Regions from separate parts of the Parapedomonas caeni genome, predicted to be linked through region 1. Evidence: predicted binding sites of a transcription regulator. Region 1 holds the regulator's gene; each other region holds the start of a gene.
The links. The regulator LexA, encoded in region 1, represses DNA repair genes until DNA is damaged. The targets are predictions, from matches to a motif close to GTTCCNCNCTTGTTCT.

Region 1 (4,210 bases):
AAGACCCAGGGCCAGACCGGCGTCGAGATGGAAGCACTCACCGCCGCCAGCGTCGCGCTGCTCACCGTCTACGACATGGCCAAGGCGGTGGACAAAGCCATGCGCATCGAGGGGGTGCGCCTGCTCGCCAAGACCGGCGGCAAGTCCGGCGACTGGACGGCGCCGTGCTGAGCGTCCCGGACGCGCTGGCGCGGGTGCTGGCGCTGGCGCCGCAGCCACTGGCCTGCGAGACCGTGCCGCTGTCCGACGCGCTGGACCGTCATGCCGCCGCCGACGTCACGGCGCTGCTCACCCAGCCGCCGTTCGCCGCTGCCGCCATGGACGGTTATGCCGTGCGCTTTGCCGACCTCGCGCCTGACCACCCCCTGCGACTGATCGGCGAGTCCGCCGCCGGGCGGCGCTATCCCGGCCATCTCGGACCTGGCGAGGCGGTGCGCATTTTCACCGGCGCGCCGCTGCCCGACGGCGCCGACACCGTGGTGGTGCAGGAAGATACCCGCGCCGACGGGTCGCGGGTCATTCTCACCGGCGACGGACCCGGCGCCCCCGGCCGGCACATCCGCGCCGCCGGTCTCGACTTTTGCGCCGGCGACACGCTGATCCGCGCCGGCGACCGGCTGACGCCGGCCCGGCTGGGCCTCGCCGCCGCCGGGGGGCACGCCGCCCTCCCCGTCGCCCGCCGCCCACGGGTAACACTGCTGTCCACCGGTGACGAGCTGGTGCCGGCCGGCCAGACGCCGGGGCCGGACCAGATCGTCAACTCCAACGGCATCATGCTGGCGGCCCTGCTGCGCCAGGCCGGCGCCGAAGTGCGCGACCCCGGCATCCTGCCCGACCGGCCCGAGGTCATCCGCGATGCCATCGCCGCCAGCAGCGAGGCCGACATCCTGGTCACCGTCGGCGGCGCCTCGGTGGGCGACCATGACCATGTGCAGGCGGCCTTGCTGGCCGCCGGCGCCGACATTGACTTCTGGAAGATCGCCATGCGGCCGGGCAAGCCGATGATGCTCGGCCAGCGCGGCCGCGCCGTCGTACTCGGCCTGCCGGGCAACCCGGTGTCGGCGTTCGTCTGCGCCCGGCTGTTCCTGCTGCCGCTGGTCCGGCGGTTCCTGAGCCCGCACGCCCCGGCGGACCGCTGGCTGACCGGCCGGCTGGACGCGCCGCTGAAGCCCAACGGCGAGCGCGATCATTTCATGCGCGCGCGGGTGGAGCGGGATGGCGGTGGCTGGCGGGTGACGCCGCTGGGCCAGCAGGACAGCAGTCTGCTGGTGCCGCTTGCCGCCGCCAACGCGCTGGCCCTGCACCCGGCCCACGCGCCGGGGCGGCCAGCGGGTGCGGAAATCCGCTTTCTCCCCCTCGGCGACGATTGACGCGCCAGCAGAACCTTAGTAGAACGTTCCTTGTTCGTTCCACAAGGAATAGCGTATGCTGACGCGCAAACAACATGATCTGCTGATCTTCATCCACAACCGCCTGGAAGCGGACGGCATTTCGCCGTCGTTCGAGGAGATGAAGGAGGCGCTGGGGCTGAAGTCCAAGTCGGGCGTCCACCGGCTGATCAACGCGCTGGTGGAACGCGATTTCATCCGCCGCCTGCCCAACCGCGCCCGCGCGCTGGAAGTGCTGCGGCTGCCGGAGGCGGCGGCGCCCAGGCGCGGCACGCCCAAGCCGACGCTGGCGACCGACCGCGAGGCCGCCATCGCCTCGGCCGAAAACGTGGTGCGCGGCAGCTTCGGCAAGGCCAAGGCGCCGGCCAGCGCGCCGGCGGCCGCGACGTTCCTGGAGATCCCGCTGCACGGCAAGATCGCCGCCGGCACGCCGATCGAGGCGCTGGAGGGCGATACGCTGCTGGCGGTGCCGCCGGCGCTGGTGGGCGCGGGCGAGCATTATGCGCTGGAAGTCTCCGGCGACTCGATGATCGAGGCCGGCATCTTCGACGGTGATTATGCCATCATCCGCAAGGCCGACACCGCGCTCGACGGCGATATCGTCGTGGCCCTGGTCGACAGCCAGGAAGCCACGCTGAAGACCCTGCGCCGCAAGGACGGCAAGGTCCGGCTGGAGGCCGCCAACCCCTCCCACAAGAGCCAGGTCTATGAACCGAAACGGGTGCGGGTGCAGGGCAAGCTGGTCGGCCTGATGCGCCGTTACTGAGGTGCCTTGAGACTCGTCCCCGCGCCCGCTGGCGCCACGTTCCACGGATGCCGGCCGCGCCCGGCCGCCGTGGTTTGTGTCCGCACCGATCCGTCGTCGAGGAAGCGCAACGTCACCGCGCCGGTGCGCGATAGCGCCGCGCGGTCGAAGCGGTAGAGACGTGGCGCGCACCACGCCGGCAGCCGGCGGGCAGCCACCACAACATCCGATTGCGCGCACAGCCAGCCCAGCTCGCGGTAGGGCAGCCAGGCGTTGATCTGCGCCACCTGCCACACCCGGTCGCCGCGGTGCAACGCCACCCGGCACACCGCCGGTCCGCAGTCCTGATCCACCCGTGCGGTACCCGCGATGTCAGCCAGCCGCTGCGCCGGCGCATCCTCCGCCTGCCCCTCCTCCTCCAGCCAGCTCATCCGCGCGAAGCGCCCGGCGCGCAGGGTCGAGAAGGCCAGCCGTCCGTCCTCGCCGCGCACCGCCAGCAGCCGGCCATCGTCGCTGATGTACAGATCCGGCACCGGCGCCGCCCAGGCGACGAGCGCGCCGGACGCCAGCAGTAGCAACCCCAGCCACCGCGCGCGGGTTCGCCACAGCGCCAGCCACAACAGCCCCAGCACCATCATCACGAACGCCCAAGGCGGCAGCAGCCGCCAGCGTGCCACCGCGCCCGGCCAACCGGCAACCTCGCGGGCGGTGGCGAGCAACAGGTCGATGCCATAGCCAAGCAGCATGTATAAGGGGTCGGCCAGCCCGAACGGTTCCAGCACCACCACAAGCACCAGCAGCGGCATGATCCAGAAACTGGTGAGCGGGATGGCGACCAGGTTGGCGACCAGCCCATAGACACCGGTCTGGTTGAAGTGGAACAGCGCGAACGGCGCCAGCGCCACCTCGGCGACGGCGCCACTGGCGAGCAGCCCGCCCAGCCACCGCCACCCCCGCGTGACGAGGCCATCCTCCGGCCCTCCGGCCAGCCAGCGCGCCGCGAATCCCGATTGATACAGCGCCACCAGCCCGGTGACGGCAGCGAACGAGAGTTGAAAGCTGGGGCTGAGCAGCCCTTCCGGGCGCACCACCAGGATAAGCACCGCCGCCGCCGCGATCAGCCGCAGGCTGATCGCCTGGCGCCCCATCAGCACGCCGGCCAGCACGATCAGCGTGGCGATGCAGCTGCGCACGGTGGGCAGGCTGGCACCGGCAATCAGCGTATAGCCCACGGCGGCGGACGCGGCCATCGTCGCCGCGATCGCCTTCACCGGCCAGTGCAGGGCGATCCACGGGCTCAGGCACAGCAACCGGCGCAGGAGCAGGAACACGCCGCCACTGACAATGGCGATGTGCAGACCCGATATCGCCAGCAGATGCGCCAGCCCGCTGTCGCGCATGGCCGCGGTCACGTCCGGCGCGACGCCGCTGCGATCCCCCGTGACCAGGGCCGCCGCCACGCCGCCGGCCTCGCCCCCCACGCCGCCACGCAGCCGGGCGGTCAGGCCGGCACGGGCAGCCTCAAGCCGCCGCGTCCAGCCGAGCGGCGGCGGCGCGATCGCGGTCACCGTAACCGGCCCCAGCACGAACCCGGTCGCACCGATCTGGTGGAACCACGCGACCCGGCCGAAGTCATAGCCCCCTGGTGCGCTCGGGCCGCCCGGTGGCCGCAGTGACGCCCGCAGCGCCACCCGGGCACCAACGGCGACGTCGGCGGGCGGCGGCGCGCGCAAGCTCAGGCGCACACGCACCGGCATCATCGCGGGTGCCACCCCGGCGATCGACGCCGGCGCGACGACAATGCGGTGCACGCCGCGCGCCGACACACCCTGTTCCACTACCGCGCCCGTAACCACCGCGCCCCACAGCGGCCGCGCCAGCACCGGCGCCCGCGCCGTCTCCACACGAACCCAGGCAAGCAGCAATCCGGCGACCACCAGTAGCGCGGCAACGCCCGTCACCCGGCCGAGCGCGGTGCGCCAGCGCGCCAGCAGCACCAGTCCCAGGCAGGCGATCGCCACCGCCAGCCACTGCGCCGGCCGGGCGAGCGCGAAATAGGCGCCAATGCCGGTTCCCA
Region 2 (4,210 bases), on a different contig from region 1:
GTCCTCACCTGTTGCTTCCCCCGCCAGCCGGCGCCGTTCTTGCCGAACAACCCTCCGGGACAGGGACTCTTGCATGCCTGACGACATATAGTGTCAGCGGTCGAGATGGAAGCAAGGATGCGGGGCGCCCGTCCGCAAATCCGCCGCGTACGGAGTTGCCGTCCCCCCGCGCGCGAAGACGACCGCTTGGTCCTGTGTGAGCCGGTCGGAGACGAGTTCACCGCCCCCCCGCGCGAAGTCGACCGTCGCCATGGCGTACACCCGACCCCAGCCCCCCGACCTCAGGCCCCAGACCACTCAGGCCCCAGACCACTCAGGCTCCCGAACCACTCAGGCTCCCGAACCACTCAGGCACCGCCTTCCGCGGCCCGCCCTCAGGCGTCCGCGTAGCAGACCGCGTTCAGCTTGTTGCCGTCGGGATCACGGACATATCCGGCATAGAAGGAGGGTCCGTAATGGGGTCGCAGGCCCGGCGCGCCCTCGCAGGTGCCGCCATGGGCCAGCGCGGCGGCGTGGAAGGCGTCCACCGTCGGCCGGTCCGGCGCCAGCAGCGACACCATGGTGCCGTTGCCCGCACCCGCCGGTTGGCCATCGAAGGGCCGGCACACCCACAGGGTCGGCTTCAGGCCGCCGTCATAGACGCCCCAGCCGGCGAACTGGTCGTCGGTGTGGAAGCGCGTGTGCCCCAGGGGCGCGAGCACCGCGTCATAGAAGGCGATGGCGCGCGCCATGTCATCGGCGCCGAGCGTCACGTAACTGAACATGCCGACCCCTTTCGCGCGGCGTCTCCCGCCGCCCCGACGTCACCCTCAGATGTCGTCGTCTTCTTCCGGCGAGGCCATCAACGCTTCCGACACCAGGCCGGCGTTGCGACGGATGGCGGCCTCGATCTGGTTGGCCATGTCGGGATTCTCGGTCAGGAACTTCTTGGCGTTCTCGCGACCCTGGCCGATGCGCTGGCTGTCGTAGGAGAACCAGGCGCCCGACTTCTCCACCACCCCGGCCTTGACGCCGAGATCGAGGATCTCGCCGGTCTTGGAGATGCCGGCGCCGTACATGATGTCGAACTCCACCTGCTTGAACGGGGGCGCCAGCTTGTTCTTCACCACCTTGACCCGGGTGGTGTTGCCGACGATGTCCTCCCGGTCCTTGATCTGGCCGGTGCGGCGGATGTCGAGGCGGATCGACGCATAGAATTTCAGCGCGTTGCCACCCGTGGTCGTCTCCGGGTTGCCGTACATCACGCCGATCTTCATGCGCACCTGGTTGATGAAGATCACCATTGCCCGCGACTTCGAGATGGAGCCGGTCAGCTTGCGCAGCGCCTGGCTCATCAGGCGGGCCTGCAGGCCGACATGGCTGTCGCCCATCTCGCCCTCCAGCTCCGCCCGCGGCGTCAGCGCCGCCACCGAGTCGATGACCAGCACGTCGATGGCGCCGGAGCGGACCAGCGTGTCGGCGATCTCCAGCGCCTGCTCGCCGGTATCCGGCTGCGAGATCAGCAGCTCGTCGATATTGACGCCAAGTTTGCGGGCATAAATCGGGTCGAGGGCATGTTCAGCGTCGATGAACGCCGCCGTTCCACCCGCCTTCTGGGCTTCCGCGATGGCGTGCAGCGCCAGCGTCGTCTTGCCCGAGGACTCCGGACCATAGATCTCGATGATGCGGCCGCGCGGCAGGCCGCCGATGCCCAGCGCCATGTCGAGGCCCAGCGACCCGGTCGACACCGCCTCGATCTCGATCCCCGTCGAGCGCTGGCCGAGCTTCATCACCGAGCCCTTGCCGAACGCGCGATCGATCTGCGCCAATGCCGCTTCCAACGCCTTCGACTTGTCCATATCGTCCTTCTCGACCACCCGGAGCCCTGCTGCCATCGTCTTGTCCTCTCGCATAGAGTTTAGCGGCACTGAACGCAATGCGGTCTTTGTACGCCATTTGTTCTCACACGCAAGCGGCATCGTTAACTGGTTGATTTTCGTTTAAAATTTACGGTTTGTTCCGGATTTGATCCGGCCCGAATCAACCGGCGTCCGTGTCGGCCGCCGCCGGTACGCGCGCCAGCGCCTCGCGCACCGCCTCCGCCAGTTGCTGGACCGAGAAGGGCTTGGGCAGGAAGGCGACATCCGGCACGTCGATCGAGCGGCGCAGCTGTTCCTCGGCGTAGCCGGAAATGAAGATGATCCGCAGATCGGGGTAGCGCTGGCGGGCATGGCCGACCAGCGTCGGGCCGTCCATCGTCGGCATCACGACGTCGGAGATCAGCAGGTCGACCGGCTCGGCCCGCGCCTCCAGCAGCTCCAGTGCTTCCTCGCCGTTGGTGGCGGTCAGCACCTCGTAGCCCTTGCGTTCCAGCGCCCGCTTGGCGACCGCGCGCACCATTGCCTCGTCTTCCACCAGCAGCACCGTGCCCCGGCCCCACAGGTCGGGCACCGGCTCGGCCGCCGCCGCACCTGGCGGCTGATCGGATGCCGCCGCCGGCTGGGGCGTTTCCGCCGCCGCGTGGACCGGCAGATAGAGAATGAAGGTGGTGCCGCGGCCCAGCTCGGATTCGGCGAAGATGAAACCGCCGGTCTGCTTCACGATGCCATAGACGGTCGACAGCCCGAGCCCGGTGCCCTTGCCGACCTCTTTGGTGGTGAAGAACGGCTCGAAGATTTTTGACAGGTTCTCCGGCGGAATGCCGCAGCCGGTATCGCTGACCGCGATCACCACATAGTCGGCCGGCGGCATGATCTCGTGGCCAAGCCGGCGGACCTCCTCCGGTCCCACCTGGGAGGTGCGGATGGTCAGTTCCCCGACGCCGTTCATGGCATCGCGTGCGTTGACCACGAGGTTGACGATCACCTGCTCCAGCTGGCCGGGATCGACCCGCACCGGCCCCAGGTTGCGGCCGTGGTTGATCCTGAGGCTGATGGTCTCGCCGATCAGCCGCTTGAGCAGATTGGACAGCTCGGCCAGCACGTCGGTCACCTGCAACACCTGCGGCCGCAGCGTCTGCTGGCGCGAGAAGGCCAGCAGCTGGCGCACCAGGTTGGCGGCGCGGTTGGCGTTCTGGCGAATCTGGTTGAGGTCGCCGAAGTCGGCGTCGCCGGGCGCGTGGCGCAGCAGCATCAGGTCGCAATAGCCGATGATGGCGGTGAGGATGTTGTTGAAGTCGTGCGCCACGCCGCCGGCAAGCTGGCCCACCGCCTGCATCTTGGTGGCCTGGGTGATCTGCTGCTGCAGCTTGCGCTGCTCGGCGTCATCCCACAGCGCCAGCACGGCGGCCGCCTCGTGCAGGCCGGTGACATGCAGCACCGACATGCGGATGGAATCCTCCGGCCGGCCGCGCAGCCGCACCTGGAGGTCGCGCGACTTCAGGTGCCCCAGTGCCACCCGGCGCACCACGTCGGCGACCATCGTCGCGTCTTCCTCGTGCACCAGTTCGCTGGGGTAGAGCAGATCGCCGGGGGTCGCCACCCCCGCCGCCGCGCAGAAGCCCGGCGCCATGTGCAGGAAACGGCTGTTGTGGTCGACGGTCGCCAGACCCAGCGGCAGGCTGTCCAGCAGCGCATCGATCGCCCGGGTGGTCTGGGTGGCATCGGCCACCGTTCGCTCGGCGCCGGCAATCAGCGCGAACAGATAACCCTCCGCCTCCACCTCGCCCGCCGGAACGATCGGCAGCTCCACCAGCCGCACCGGCATGCGCGCGCCGTCGACGGCGTTGAAATAGACCTGACGATCCTCGGAAACGGCCACCATGGCGGCGATGTCGCTGCCTGGCATCTGATCCATCGACAGCTGTCGCCACGCGGCGGTGGTGGCGTTGACGGCCAGGACGCGGCCGCTGGCGTCCGTCACGATGGCGCCGACACCGGCACCGGCCAGCCAGGCGCCGACATGACCGGCGACCGCGGTCACCGTCGCCGACAACGTCGATTCCATGTCCGCCGGCGACACCTGCCAGATCAGATGCTCGCCCGGATCGCCCGCCGGTCTGCAGACCACCCGCAAGGCCACCGGCCTGCCCTCGCCGCCGCGGTAGATCACCGTCTCGCCGACACCGGCACTGCGGGCCAGCTCGCCGGCGGCGACAAGCGGCGAGCCTTCCTCGCCGGCGCCGCCGTCAAGATGGAAGGGCGAGGGATAGCCGCCGCAGCGCTCGCCATAGGCCTCGTTGGCACACACCAGGTTGCCGGCGGCATCGGTAACGGCAATGGCCTCGTCGCGC
Region 3 (4,210 bases), on a different contig from region 1:
CCGGAGCCGGAGACACCGGTGACGCAGGTCAGCGTGCCCAGCGGAATGCTGGCCGAGACGTTCTTCAGGTTGTTGGCCCGCGCGCCGGTGATGGTCAGGTGACGCCCCGAACCGGGGCGGCGGGCCGCCGGCAGCGGCACCTGGCGGGTGCCCGACAGATAGGCGCCGGTCAGGCTGTCGGGGGTGGCCATGATCGCGGCCGGCGTGCCCTCGGCGATGATCCGCCCGCCATGGACACCGGCGCCCGGCCCCATGTCGATGACATGGTCGGCGGCGCGGATGGCGTCCTCGTCATGCTCGACCACCAGCACGGTGTTGCCGAGGTCGCGCAGGCGCTTCAGCGTTTCCAGCAGCCGGTCGTTGTCGCGCTGGTGCAGGCCGATCGACGGCTCGTCGAGCACGTAGAGCACGCCGGTCAGGCCGGAACCGATCTGGCTGGCCAGCCGGATGCGCTGGCTCTCGCCGCCCGACAGGGTGCCGGAGGCGCGCGACAGGTTGAGGTAGTCCAGCCCGACGTTGTTGAGGAAGCCCAGTCGCTCGACGATTTCCTTCAGCACCTTCTCGGCGATGGCGGCCTGCTTCTTGGTCAGGTGCTTGCCCAGGCCGGCGAACCAGGCCAGCGCATCGGCCACCGACAGCTCGGTGACCTGCGAGATGGTGCGCTTGTCCACCTTCACCGCCAGCGCCTCGGGCTTCAGCCGCTGGCCGTGGCAGGCCTCGCACGGCGCCGACGACTGGTAGCGCGACAGTTCCTCGCGCATCCAGGCGGACTCGGTCTCGCGCCAGCGGCGGTCGAGGTTGTGGATGACGCCCTCGAACGGCTTGGTCACCTCGTAGCGCTTGCGTCCGTCGTCGAACACCAGCGGGATCGCCTCGCCATTGGTGCCGTAGAGCACCGCCTGGCGGGCTTTCTCCGGCAGCTCGGCCCAGGGGCTGCGCAGCGAGAACTTGTAGGCGCGCGCCAGGCTTTCCAGCACCTGCAGATAATAGGGCGACGGCGGCGAGGATTTCGACCACGCCGCCACCGCGCCATCGGCGATGGACAGCTGGTCGTCCGGCACCACCAGCTCGGGGTCGAAGTACAGTTTCTCGCCCAGGCCGTCGCAGGTCGGGCAGGCGCCGTGCGGATTGTTGAACGAGAACAGCCGCGGCTCGATCTCGGGGATGGTGAAGCCGCTCACCGGACAGGCGAATTTTTCGGAGAACAGTAACCGCTCGGGGTTGCCCGCCGCGTCCTTGGCGTCGGCGAACTCGGCCACCGCCAGCCCCTCGGCGAGCTTGAGCGCGGTCTCGAAGCTGTCGGCCAGCCGTGTCTCCAGCCCCGGCTTGACGACGATGCGGTCGACCACGACGTCGATGTCGTGCTTGAACTTCTTGTCCAGCGCCGGCGCCTCGGCGATGTCGTGGAAGGCGCCGTCGATCTTCACCCGCTGGAAGCCCTGCTTGCGCAGCTCGGCCAGCTCCTTGCGATATTCGCCCTTGCGGCCGCGCACGATCGGGGCGAGCAGGTGGAAGCGGCGGCCCTCGGGCAGCGCCATCACCCGGTCGACCATCTGGCTGACCGTCTGGGCCTCGATCGGCAGGCCGGTGGCCGGCGAATAGGGCACGCCGACGCGCGCCCACAGCAGGCGCATATAGTCGTAGATCTCGGTGACGGTGCCCACCGTCGAGCGCGGGTTCTTCGAGGTCGTCTTCTGCTCGATCGAGATCGCCGGGCTCAGCCCCTCGATGTGGTCGACATCGGGCTTCTGCATCAGTTCGAGGAACTGGCGGGCATAGGCCGACAGGCTCTCGACGTAGCGGCGCTGGCCCTCGGCGTAGATGGTGTCGAAGGCGAGGCTGGACTTGCCGGAACCGGACAGGCCGGTGATGACGACGAGCTGGTCGCGCGGGATGTCGACGTTGATCGACTTCAGGTTATGTTCGCGCGCGCCACGGATGGAGATGTGAGTCAACATGCGCTCATGTTCCAGATTTGTTCGCGCCTGGCAAGGGGGCTGAAAGGCGGGTCTGATGGGGGGCTGACCGGCGGGTCGGCAGGGGTGTTGCAGTGCGGCACACATGGCGCGGCGGCGTCGCAGATTCAAGCGCGCGGATGAACCGCTCACGAGATTCAAGCGGGTGGATACGCCGCTCATTCCAGTGCCCACGGAGGCGACCCTATCATTTCCGTGCGGGCGCGCCGCCTTGCGTGCCTCCGGCGGGGCGCTAGGGTTGGGTGCGCCAGGCTGGACACACCGGCCGGCAGACCGGGAAGACGCAGACCCGGGGGAGGTTGCAGGCGATGATCGACATCTATGGCGGGCAGACGCCCAACGTTTTCAAGCCGCTGATCGCGCTGGAGGAGATGGGCGAGGCCTACAGCCGCATCCCGGTCGACATCCTCAAGGGCGAACAGTTCGCGCCGGCCTTCCTGGCGATCAGCCCCAACAACCGGGTGCCGGCCATCGTCGACCATGATCCCCTCGATGGCGGCGGGCCGCTGCCGGTGTTCGAGTCCGGCGCCATTCTGCTCTACCTTGCCGACAAGCACCGCGCCTTCATCCCCGCCGACGCGCGCGGCCGGGCGGCGGTGGTCGAGTGGCTGATGTGGCAGATGGGCGGGCAGGGGCCGATGTGCGGCCAGGCCGGCCACTTCCGCAACTACGCGCCGGAGAAAATCCCCTACGCCATCGACCGCTACAGCAACGAGGTGCGCCGGCTCTATGGCGTGCTCGACACCCGGCTGGCCGGGCGCGAGTTCATCGCCGGCGACTATTCCATCGCCGACATGGCCTGCTGGCCGTGGATCCTGTTCCGCGATCATCATGGCGTCGCGCTGGCCGACTTTCCCAACGTCGAACGCTGGTACGCCGCCGTCGAGGCGCGCCCGGCGGTGCGGCGGGCGCTGGCGGACTATCAGCCGATCCCGCCGATGACCTTCACCGACGCCCAGCGCGCGGTGTTGTTCGGCGGTCAGCGGCCGCAGGCGGCGGAGGCGGGCGATGAGCGGCATTGACTATCTGCCGATCGAGGCGGCGCGCGCGGCCACCGGGCTGCGGGTCGCCTTCACCCAGGGGGTGCCCAATCCTTGGGGCTTCGGCGCCCGCGCCATCCTTGATATCAAGCGCATCCCCTATTTGGCGGTGGCGCAGGAGGCCGGCGGGGCCAACGACGCGCTGAAGGCGTGGACCGGCCAGACCTCGGCCCCGGTCGCCATGCTCGACGACGAACGGCCGCGCGCCCTGTGGTCGGAGATCGTCGTGCTGGCGGAGCAGCTGGCGCCGGAACCGCCGCTGGTCCCGGCGGTGCCGGAGGAGCGGGCGCTGATGTTCGGCCTGTGCCATGAACTGTGCGGCGATGACGGGCTGGGCTGGAACGCCCGGACGTTGATCTTCGCCGCCAACCGCGCCGCCGGCAACGATGCCTTCGAGTCAATGTACCGCAAATATTCCTCGCCCAGCCCGGTCGAGCACGCCCGCCGGCGGGTCGCCGACATTCTCGGCCTGCTCGACCGCCAGCTGGCGGCCCAGACGGCGCGGGGGCGGGATTATCTGGTCGGCGACCGGCTGTCGGCCGCCGACCTCTACTGGGCCGGTTTCTCCAACCTGTTTGTCGCCATGGCGCCGGACCTGTGCGCCATGCCGGACTTCTACCGCGCGCTCGGCGCCATCACCTGCGGCCACCTGTCACCGCCGGTGCCGTCGCGTCTGCTCGACCACCGCGACCGCGTGGTGCGCGACCATCTCGATACGCCGGTGGCCTTCTGAACGACGGCGCCAGGCGACGCTTACTGGCCGCGCGCCCAGTTGCCGAATTCCTTCACTGTCACCTTGCCGTCGGCGTCGGCGTCGGCGTCGGCGAAGTTGAGCTGGCTCTGACGCATGAACTGCTCGCGCGTCACCAGGCCGTCACCGTCGGCGTCCATCACCTGGAAGCGCAGCGTCTTGCGCTCGGTGGCGCGCTCCTGCATCTGCAGCTGCCGCTGGGCGTTCATGGCGCTTTTCGGGCCGGGGCCCATGCGCATCGCCATATATTCCTCGCGGGTGAGCCGGCCATTGCCGTCGCTGTCCATCGCCGCGAACATGTCGCCGGCCCAGGCCTGATGCTCGGCACCGCTCAGCACGCCATCCTGATCCTGATCGCGCTGGCGCAGCCGGTCGGCGGCGCGCTTGCCCTGCCGGTCCCAGTCGCGCAACCGGTCACGGTCGCGATCGGGGATGCCGTCGCC

Region 2: a site for LexA is predicted at 1,927-1,942, ahead of recA (recombinase RecA). Genes of this name have one in related genera too.
Region 3: a site for LexA is predicted at 1,967-1,982, ahead of uvrA (excinuclease ABC subunit UvrA). Genes of this name have one in related genera too.

Annotation. Positions count from the first base shown of each region.
Region 1 covers NZ_JBEUDS010000003.1:97,319-101,528, reverse strand. Annotated here, with positions in the region: gene moaC (cyclic pyranopterin monophosphate synthase MoaC) at 1-171, shown strand, start outside; gene ABU113_RS03600 (molybdopterin molybdotransferase MoeA) at 165-1,370, shown strand; gene lexA (transcriptional repressor LexA) at 1,426-2,154, shown strand; gene ABU113_RS03590 (ComEC/Rec2 family competence protein) at 2,148-4,210, opposite strand, start outside.
Region 2 covers NZ_JBEUDS010000002.1:207,302-211,511, reverse strand. Annotated here, with positions in the region: gene ABU113_RS02655 (VOC family protein) at 375-764, opposite strand; gene recA (recombinase RecA) at 810-1,874, opposite strand; gene ABU113_RS02645 (ATP-binding protein) at 2,020-4,210, opposite strand, start outside.
Region 3 covers NZ_JBEUDS010000001.1:200,151-204,360, forward strand. Annotated here, with positions in the region: gene uvrA (excinuclease ABC subunit UvrA) at 1-1,958, opposite strand, end outside; gene ABU113_RS00790 (glutathione binding-like protein) at 2,285-2,998, shown strand; gene ABU113_RS00795 (glutathione S-transferase family protein) at 2,985-3,749, shown strand; gene ABU113_RS00800 (EF-hand domain-containing protein) at 3,770-4,210, opposite strand, start outside.